One region of the Streptomyces sp. NPDC003393 genome, then DNA from elsewhere that is predicted to be linked to it. Evidence: riboswitches for the same ligand, from Rfam matches in the RefSeq annotation. Region 1 holds a riboswitch; the other holds the start of a gene.

What was found. Region 1 has a riboswitch for ZMP and ZTP ahead of ACWDUZ_RS00535 (bifunctional 5,10-methylenetetrahydrofolate dehydrogenase/5,10-methenyltetrahydrofolate cyclohydrolase). Riboswitches for the same ligand answer to the same signal wherever they lie in the genome.
Region 2: it holds a riboswitch for ZMP and ZTP, as region 1 does, so the genes downstream of both, ACWDUZ_RS02315 (glycine hydroxymethyltransferase) here and ACWDUZ_RS00535 (bifunctional 5,10-methylenetetrahydrofolate dehydrogenase/5,10-methenyltetrahydrofolate cyclohydrolase) in region 1, are expected to answer to the same signal.

What each region holds. Positions count from the first base shown of each region.
Region 1 is NZ_JBSFRB010000001.1:120,547-125,296, reverse strand. Features, by position in the region: gene ACWDUZ_RS00540 (glycosyltransferase) at 1-239, opposite strand, end outside; gene ACWDUZ_RS00535 (bifunctional 5,10-methylenetetrahydrofolate dehydrogenase/5,10-methenyltetrahydrofolate cyclohydrolase) at 332-1,180, opposite strand; ZMP/ZTP riboswitch at 1,202-1,285, opposite strand; gene ACWDUZ_RS00530 (hypothetical protein) at 1,926-2,228, shown strand; gene ACWDUZ_RS00525 (S-(hydroxymethyl)mycothiol dehydrogenase) at 2,326-3,411, shown strand; gene ACWDUZ_RS00520 (MBL fold metallo-hydrolase) at 3,411-4,040, shown strand; gene ACWDUZ_RS00515 (SDR family oxidoreductase) at 4,164-4,750, shown strand, end outside.
Region 2 is NZ_JBSFRB010000002.1:67,811-72,560, forward strand. Features, by position in the region: gene ACWDUZ_RS02300 (hypothetical protein) at 1-369, opposite strand, end outside; gene ACWDUZ_RS02305 (hypothetical protein) at 508-849, shown strand; gene ACWDUZ_RS02310 (glutathionylspermidine synthase family protein) at 857-2,041, shown strand; ZMP/ZTP riboswitch at 2,111-2,223, shown strand; gene ACWDUZ_RS02315 (glycine hydroxymethyltransferase) at 2,265-3,710, shown strand; gene ACWDUZ_RS02320 (hypothetical protein) at 3,743-4,387, opposite strand; gene trpS (tryptophan--tRNA ligase) at 4,548-4,750, shown strand, end outside.

The DNA of each region.
Region 1 (4,750 bases):
AGGCCGACCGCCCGCAGCATCTTGCCCGCACCGGTCGCACTGCGGTGCAGGCTCCGTCCGCGCCGGGACCCGAGCTCGGCCCGTGGATCCACCGGCAGCGCGTGGAAGCCGAGTCCCGAGCCCGCGACCAGCGGCTCGAAGCGCCCGTGGGTGACCAGGGTGACGGCATGCCCCGCGCGGGCCAGGCCGTGCCCCAGTCCCGTGAAGGGGGCGACGTCTCCCCGGGAACCCGCCGTCATGATCGCTACGCGCACGACGGTCAGTATGGCCGCGCCGGAGCCGGCCGCCGGTGAACGACCCGGCGGATCCGGAGGCGTTCACTCCGCGCCGGTCACACGCCGAGCTGCCGGGCGGCCGCGTCCACCGTCTGCTCCAGGAGCGTGGCGATGGTCATGGGGCCGACACCACCGGGCACCGGCGTGATGAGCGAGGCCCGCTCCACGGCCGAGTCGAAGTCGACGTCGCCGACGTTGCCCTCGTTGTAGCCCGCGTCGATCACGACCGCGCCCGGCTTGATGTCCTGGCCGCGGACGAGCCGCGGCCGGCCCACGGCGGCGACCACGACGTCCGCCTCCCGGACCACGGAGGAGAGGTCACGCGTCCGCGAGTGGCAGTACGTCACCGTGGCGTCCCGGGCGAGCAGCAGCATGCCCACCGGCTTGCCGAGGATCGCGCTGCGCCCCACGACGACGGCCCGCTTGCCGGCCAGGTCGACGTCGTACGCGTCGAGCAGCCGCAGGATGCCGCCGGGCGTGCAGGAGACGAACCCCGGCAGGCCGAAGCTCATCGTGGCGAAGGAGGCGAAGGTGACACCGTCGACGTCCTTCTCGGGCGCGATCGCCTCGAACGCGGCCCGTTCGTCGATGTGGTCGCCGACCGGGTGCTGGAGCAGGATGCCGTGGACGGAGGGGTCCTGCGACAGGGAGCGCAGCGTGCCGACCAGTTCCTCGGTGGTGGTCTCGGCGGGCAGCGCCACACGGCGGGAGTCGATGCCGGCCTTGCGGCACCGGTTCTGCTTCATCCGGACATAGGTGACGGAGGCCGGGTCCTCGCCGACCAGCACCGTCGCCAGACAGGGTGCGGTGCCCGTGCGGTCGGTGAGGTCGGCGGCCTTGCGCGCGGTCTCCTCGACGATGCGTCGGGCGAGCGCGGTGCCGTCCATGAGCCGGGCCTGGGACATGGTCCACTCCTGAGCGTTCGACGGAATCACCCAGGCGCGCGGCTACGACTCGCGGGGGCCGCTCCCCGGTGGTGCTCCACCTCAGCGCCAGTCACGGCCCCGCCCCAGCCTAGCCGAACCCACCCGCCGGCCCGGCCGGACCCGCGGCCCGCGGGCGCGGGTCCGGGGCCGTACCGCGTGCAGGAGGGACCTCACCAGAGCGGCGGAGGCCAGCCGCTGCGCCGCGGAGGCGGCCCGCGAGGGCCGCAGCCGGGCCGAGTGCGACCCGCCCACTCCGGCGCGGGCCGAGAAACTCCATGTCAGCCGGGAGCTGACCTGGACCCGTGCGGCCTTCCTGCCTACGCGTCCCATGTCCTGATCACGATCCGACCGGTGATCCCGCCGTCGCGCGGCGCTCCGGTGCCGCGGGCCGGGCGTGCCGTGGTCGCCATGTGACCTCCCACGAAGCCGTGGCCCGGCGGGAGCGGGCCGTCACGGGCCTGTCCTTCGAGCGTCCCCCGTGTGCGCGGGCCGGGCAAGCCGACCGGCCCCGCGCACGCGGATGGTGCCGCCGGCACGCGGGGTCGGACGTGCGGCCGGTGTGCGGGGTCGGGCCTACGTCCGGTGCGCGCCGTGCCGGATCCAGGAGTTCGCGGTGAACGCCCCGTCCGTCCGCCGCGTTCTCGTCCCCGCCGCGTTCTCGCCCTGTCGGGTGAGCGAGGGTGCCAGGCCGTGTCCGGGTGGGGGCGGCCGCGTTGCTGAGGACATGATCTCCACCCGACGTATCGTCACCGTCGTCGCTCTCGCCGCCTCCGCCACGGGTCTCGCCGCGCTGCCGGCGAGCGCCGCCGACGCCGGGGTCCCGGTCGCCGGCAGGCTGGTGCCGCTCGACGCGGTCGACTCGCTCGCCCGCACCGGCCTCCCCGCCGAGCAGCGGAACGCGGTCCCCTCGGTCTCCGAGCAGCTCTCCTCCCTGAACCGCGCGCGCGACCTCGACCGACTGAACCAGCTCAGGCAGGTCACCGGTCTCGCCTCCCCGCTCTTCGGGCTGGTGCCCGGCATCCACTGATCACGCGGGCGCGGCGACCGGCGCGACCACGCCTGTACCGGGTGGCCGCCGGTAGGGTCGGAACCACGGACATCGGTCGACGGAAGGGACCACCACCATGGCCCAGGAAGTGCGCGGCGTGATCGCACCGGGGAAGGACGAGCCCGTACGGGTCGAGACGATCGTCGTGCCGGACCCCGGGCCCGGAGAGGCCGTCGTACGGGTCCAGGCCTGCGGCGTCTGCCACACCGACCTGCACTACAAGCAGGGCGGCATCACCGACGAGTTCCCCTTCCTGCTCGGGCATGAGGCCGCCGGGGTGGTGGAGTCGGTCGGCGAGGGGGTCACCGACGTCGCGCCCGGCGACTTCGTGATCCTCAACTGGCGTGCGGTGTGCGGGAAGTGCCGCGCGTGTCTGCGCGGACGCCCCTGGTACTGCTTCGACACCCACAACGCCCGGCAGAAGATGACCCTGACCGACGGCACCGAGCTCTCCCCGGCCCTCGGGATCGGTGCCTTCGCCGAGAAGACGCTGGTGGCCGCGGGCCAGTGCACCAAGGTCGACCCGTCCGTGTCTCCTGCCGTCGCCGGGCTGCTGGGCTGCGGTGTGATGGCCGGCATCGGCGCGGCGATCAACACCGGAGGGGTCGGCCGGGGCGACTCGGTCGCCGTGATCGGCTGCGGCGGGGTCGGCGACGCGGCCGTCGCCGGATCGTACCTGGCGGGCGCCGGGAAGATCATCGCGGTCGACATCGACGACCGCAAGCTCGAGACCGCCCGGACCATGGGCGCCACACACACCGTCAATTCCGCTGACACCGACCCCGTGGAGGCGATCCGCGAGCTCACCGGCGGCTTCGGCGCCGACGTCGTCATCGATGCCGTCGGCCGCCCGGAGACCTACCGGCAGGCCTTCTACGCTCGCGACCTGGCCGGCACGGTGGTGCTGGTCGGTGTGCCGACCCCGGAGATGAAGCTGGAGCTGCCGCTGCTGGACGTCTTCGGGCGCGGTGGGGCGCTGAAGTCCAGCTGGTACGGCGACTGCCTGCCGTCCCGGGACTTCCCGATGCTCATCGACCTGCACCTCCAGGGCCGCCTGCCGCTGGACAAGTTCGTCACCGAGACCATCCGGCTGGACGAGGTGGAGAAGGCGTTCGAGCGGATGCACGGCGGCGACGTGCTGCGTTCGGTGGTGGTGCTCTGATGGCCGCACGCATCGAACGCCTCGTCACCGCCGGGCAGTTCACGCTCGACGGCGGCACCTGGGACGTCGAGAACAACGTGTGGATCGTCGGCGACGACCACGAGGCGATCGTCATCGACGCCGCCCACGACGCCGAGGCCATCGCCGAGGCGGTCGGCGACCGCCGGCTGACCGCCATCGTGTGCACCCACGCGCACAACGACCACATCGACGCCGCACCCGCCCTCGCGGACCTCACCGGCGCGACGATCTGGCTGCACCCCGACGACCTGCCGCTGTGGAAGATGACCCACCGCGACCGGGACCCCGACGAGCACCTGTCGGACGGTCAGGTCCTCGAGGCGGCCGGGGCCGACCTCACCGTCCTGCACACCCCCGGCCATGCCCCGGGCGCGGTCTGCCTCCACGACCCCGGGCTCGGCGTCGTCTTCACCGGCGACACCCTCTTCCAGGGCGGGCCGGGCGCCACCGGCCGCTCCTACTCCGACTTCCCGACGATCATCGACTCCATCCGCGACCGCCTTCTCACCCTGCCGCCCGAGACGAAGGTCCTCACCGGCCACGGCGACGCCACGACCATCGGCGCGGAGGCCCCGCACCTCCAGGAGTGGATCGCCCGCGGTCACTGAGCGGCGCGGACGCGACCGACAGAAGGACAGAAGAAGGACAGCAGCAGAAAGCCGACAGTGGATGTCCGGCTTCCGCGCCACCCTCGACGAGGACACCGCAGGAAGACGCACAGGAGGCCGGACATGGCACGCCCACACCCGCGTTCACTGGAAGGCAAGGTCGCGCTGGTCGCGGGGGCGACACGGGGCGCCGGCCGCGGCATCGCCGTGGAACTCGGCGCGGCCGGCGCCACCGTGTACGTCACCGGACGCAGCACACGCGACCGGCGCTCCGAGTACGACCGCCCCGAGACCCTCGAGGACACCGCCGACCTGGTGACCGAGGCCGGCGGCCGCGGCATCGCCGTACCCACCGACCACCTGGAACCCGACCAGGTCCACGCCCTCGTCGAGCGCATCGCACACGACCAGGGCCGCCTGGACGTCCTCGTCAACGACATCTGGGGCGGCGAGAAGCTCTTCGAGTGGGACACCCCCGTCTGGGAGCACGACCTGGCGGCCGGCCTCAGGCTGCTCCGCCTGGCCGTGGAGACACACGCCGTCACCAGCCACCACGCGCTGCCCCTGCTGCTGCGCCGGCCCGGCGGCCTGGTGGTGGAGATGACCGACGGCACCGCCGAGTACAACCGGGACACCTACCGCGTCAACCTCTTCTACGACCTCGCCAAGGCGTCCGTGCTGCGCATGGCCTTCGCCCTGGGCCACGAACT
Region 2 (4,750 bases), on a different contig from region 1:
CGTCCCCGAGGCCAGGCCCAGCATCGCCAGGCCGGCGCAGACCACGCCCACCGCGGCCCACTCCGTCCCGCGCAGCCGCACCCGCAGCAGCCGGGCCGCGGCCACCGCCGTCACCGCCAGGCTGGACGCCAGGGCCGCGCCCACCGCGTAGATCGGCAGCGACCGCAGAGCGGCGATCTGCAACAGGAAGCCGAGTCCGTCCAGGCCCAGACCCGCCGCGTACCGCCACTGCCGCAGCGCCCGCAGCAACAGCGCCGCGTCCGCCGCGCCGCCCCGCGTGCCACCCGGCTCGGCCGCCGCCCGGGCGGCGACCGCCTGGAGCACCGTCGCCGTGCCGAAACACACCGCCGCGCCGAGCGCGCACACCATTCCCGAGAGCACGGGCCGACTGTAGGCGAGCGGCGCCGGTCGCGGGGCCCCTTGGCGGGCGCTCACACCTGATCTCTAGGCTGTCCGTCGGAAACCGGCGGCCACCCGCCGGCAGCCGACGACAAGGGGGAGACGGACATGGCGGACACCGGGCGGCAACTCAGGTCGGGCGCCGTGGTGCTGGGCGGGATGGGACTGCTCGCCTCGGCGCTCACCGCGTGCTCCTCCGACCCGGACAAGCGCTGCGTCGACCGCGACAGCTACACCTTCTCCCAGGGATACAAGGTCGTCTCCGACAAGAACTGCAAGTCCGCGACCTCCGTCGACGGCGCCTGGTACTACGGCGGCAAGAAGAAGAGCGGCTGGATCGAGGGCGGCTCCTTCACCAAGCCCCGCAAGAGCTCCGGCGGGTCCGCCGGCAGCCACGGCGGCGTCGACCGCGGCGGCTTCGGCAGCGGCCACGGCAAGTCCGGCGGCTGAGCCGGGCATGGAACGCCGCACCGTCGAGCCCCGCCCCGGCTGGCAGCGGACCGTCGAGGCGCAGGGCCTGATCTACCCGCTCACCCGCTACCCCGACGACTCCCTGCGCCCCTACTGGGACGAGAGCGCCTACTACGTCTTCTCCCTGCCCGAGGTGGAGGCGCTGGAGGAGGTCGTCGAGGAACTGCACCGCATGTGCCTGGCCGCCGCGGACCACATCGTCACCACGGGGCGCTTCGCGGACCTCGGCATCACCGACCCCCGAGTCGCCCACGCCGTCGCCGAGTCCTGGCGGCGGCGCGCCGAACTCCCCTCCGTCTACGCCCGCTTCGACCTGCGCTACGACGGCACCGGCCCGGCCAAGCTCCTGGAGTACAACGCGGACACCCCCACCTCCCTGGTCGAGGCCGCCTCGCCCCAGTGGTTCTGGATGGAGGAACGGTTCCCCGGCGCCGACCAGTGGAACTCCCTGCACGAACGGCTCGTCGCCGCCTGGAGGAAGCAGGCCGGCCTGCTCCCGCCGGGCAGTCCGCTGCACTTCGCGCACTCCGCCGCCGACGAACTCGGCGAGGACCTGATGACGGTCGCCTATCTGAAGGAGACGGCCGAGCAGGCCGGCCTCGACACCGACTGGATCTCCGTGGAGGAGATCGGCTGGGACCCGCTCTCCGGACGGTTCGTCGACAACGGCCTCCGTTTCATCCGCAGCATCTTCAAGCTGTACCCGTGGGAGTGGCTCACCACGGACCGCTTCGGCGGCCACGTCCTGGACACCCTGGACAACGGCGGCGGGACCGGTTCCACCTTGTGGATCGAACCGGCCTGGAAGATGCTGCTGAGCAACAAGGCGCTGCTGGCGATCCTGTGGGAGCTGTACCCGGGCCACCCCAACCTGCTTCCCGCGTACCTGGACGGGCCCCGCGAGCTGGCCGACGGCGCCGGCTGGGTGGCCAAGCCGCTGCTCGGCCGCGAGGGCGAGGGAGTGACGGTCCACGAACCGGGGACCGAGCCCGTCGTGCGCGACGAACCCTGCTGCTATCAGGAGCTCGCCCCGCTGCCCGCCTTCGACGGCAACCACGTCGTCCTCGGCGCCTGGGTCGTCGAGGACGAGTCCGCCGGTCTCGGCATCCGTGAGTCGGCCGGGCTGGTCACCGACGAGTACGCCCGGTTCCTGCCGCACGTGATCCTCTGACGGGCCCGCACGACGCGGCTCGCATGGTGGACGCGGCAGGGCCTTCGGGCAGGTCACCCGGTAGGCTGACGGGCGGGCCGTGACTGGCGCGTCGGGTCCTGGTGACGCCAGGGCCCAAAGATGGGACCGACCATCGGGGAGCGGCCCGAGCAGCGAGTGTGCCGTGCGCCTGGGCCGTACCGTGAACGCCGAACGCCGAACGCCACGCCCGGAGGTCCCCGAGATGTCTGCGCCCCTCTCCCACGAGTCCACCGCCTTCCGCGCCGCCCTCGACGTGATCCGCGCCGTCGAGCCGCGCGTCGCCGACGCCATCGGCCAGGAGGTCGCCGACCAGCGCGCGATGCTCAAGCTGATCGCCTCGGAGAACTACGCCTCCCCGGCCACCCTCCTGGCGATGGGCAACTGGTTCAGCGACAAGTACGCCGAGGGCACCGTCGGCCGCCGCTTCTACGCCGGCTGCCGCAACGTCGACACCGTCGAGTCCCTGGCCGCCGAGCACGCGCGCGAACTCTTCGGCGCCCGCCACGCCTACGTCCAGCCCCACTCCGGCATCGACGCCAACCTGGTCGCCTTCTGGGCCGTCCTCGCCGACCGCGTAGAGGCCCCCTTCCTGGAGAAGGTCGGCGCCCGCCAGGTCAACGACCTGACCGAGGCCGACTGGGCCGAGCTGCGCCAGGCCTTCGGCAACCAGCGCATGCTCGGCATGTCCCTGGACGCCGGCGGTCACCTCACCCACGGCTTCCGCCCCAACATCTCCGGCAAGATGTTCGACCAGCGCTCCTACGGCACCGACCCGGCCACCGGCCTGATCGACTACGACGCGCTGCGTGCCCAGGCCCGCGAGTTCAAGCCGCTGATCATCGTCGCCGGCTACTCGGCGTACCCCCGTCTGGTGAACTTCCGGATCATGCGCGAGATCGCCGACGAGGTCGGCGCCACGCTCATGGTCGACATGGCGCACTTCGCGGGCCTGGTCGCCGGCAAGGTCCTCACCGGCGACTTCGACCCGGTCCCGCACGCCCAGATCGTCACGACCACCACGCACAAGTCCCTGCGCGGCCCGCGCGGCGGCATGGTGCTGTGCGACGACTCCCTCAAGGACCAGGTCGACCGCGGCTGCCCCATGGTCCTCGGCGGCCCCCTCCCGCACGTCATGGCCGCCAAGGCGGTCGCCCTCGCCGAGGCCCGGCAGCCGGCCTTCCAGGACTACGCCCAGCGCATCGTCGACAACTCCCGCGCCCTCGCCGAGGGCCTGATGCGCCGCGGCGCCACCCTCGTCACCGGCGGCACCGACAACCACCTCAACCTGATCGACGTCGCCACCTCCTACGGCCTCACCGGCCGCCAGGCCGAGGCCGCCCTCCTCGAGTCCGGCATCGTCACCAACCGCAACGCGATCCCGGCCGACCCCAACGGCGCCTGGTACACCTCCGGCATCCGCATCGGCACGCCCGCGCTCACCACCCGCGGCCTCGGAACGGCGGAGATGGACGAGGTCGCCGGCCTGATCGACCGCGTCCTCACCAGCACCGAGCCCGGCACCACCAAGTCCGGCGCCCCCTCCAAGGCCGCCCACGTCCTCGACCCGAAGATCGCCGACGAGATCTCCCACCGCGCCACCGACCTGGTGGCCGCCTTCCCGCTGTACCCGGAGATCGACCTGGGCTGACCCGGCCAGGGGTGTCCCGCCCCCCGGGGAGCTCAGAGGTCGATCAGCTCCTGACGCGGCTCCTCACGCGGCGGCCCGGCCTTGCGCCGGGCCGCCGCGCGGCAGGTCAGAAGCGTCCCGGCGACCCCGGCGGCGAGCCCGCCGGCCGCCCACCACACACCGTCCCGCTCTCCGCCCTCGCGCGCGGCGGCCGGCGTCCCGTCGAGCCCGAGGAAGCCGGCGCCCGCCAGCTCGTCGTAGACCCGCCGCGGCGCCCGGTGCCAGCGGATGTCGTCGTCCGGCAGGTCGGGCGCCGGGTCGCTGCGCACCCACGGGGTGCCGTCCTCGCCGACGAAAAGCTGGTCCTGGCGCAGCATCGCCACGTCACCGCCGGGCGCCCGGTCGGTCTGGGGCCAGCCGCCGACCCCGGTCAGTCCCCACATCACCGTGAACCGCACCGGCGGATACCGGCCCTGCGACCAGGCCTCCGGCACCCGTTCCGTGCCCGTGTACGACGGGTCCAGCAGCCACCGCAGCCGGTCGAATTCCGTCTCCCCGGAGTGCCAGGACTCGGTGCGCCCCTCGCCGGCGGTCACGACCACGGCCACGTCCGGTTCCTCGGGAGCCGCCCGGGCCCCTCCGCCGCCCGCCAGCACCGCCGCCGCCGTGGCCGCCGCCACGCAGATCAGCCGCCGCATCGCGCCCCCTCACCCGCCCCTCGTCACGCCCCGGGGTCACCCGCCCTCTGACGCACCCTCAAGGTCACCCGCCCCTTGTTACACCTCCGGGGACGGTTCGGAGCCCCTCTGTTTCCGGCCAGTTCCGGATCGGGCCGCCGGACCTGAGAGAATGATGAGCATGGCGACAGACCGACCTCGCGTGCTCTCCGGAATCCAGCCCACCGCAGGCTCGTTCCACCTCGGGAACTACCTCGGCGCCGTCCGTCAGTGGGTGGCCCTGCAAGAGACGCACGACGCGTTCTACATGGTCGTCGACCTGCATGCGATCACGGTGCCCCAGGACCCGGCCGAGCTGCGCGCCAACACCCGGCTCGCGGCCGC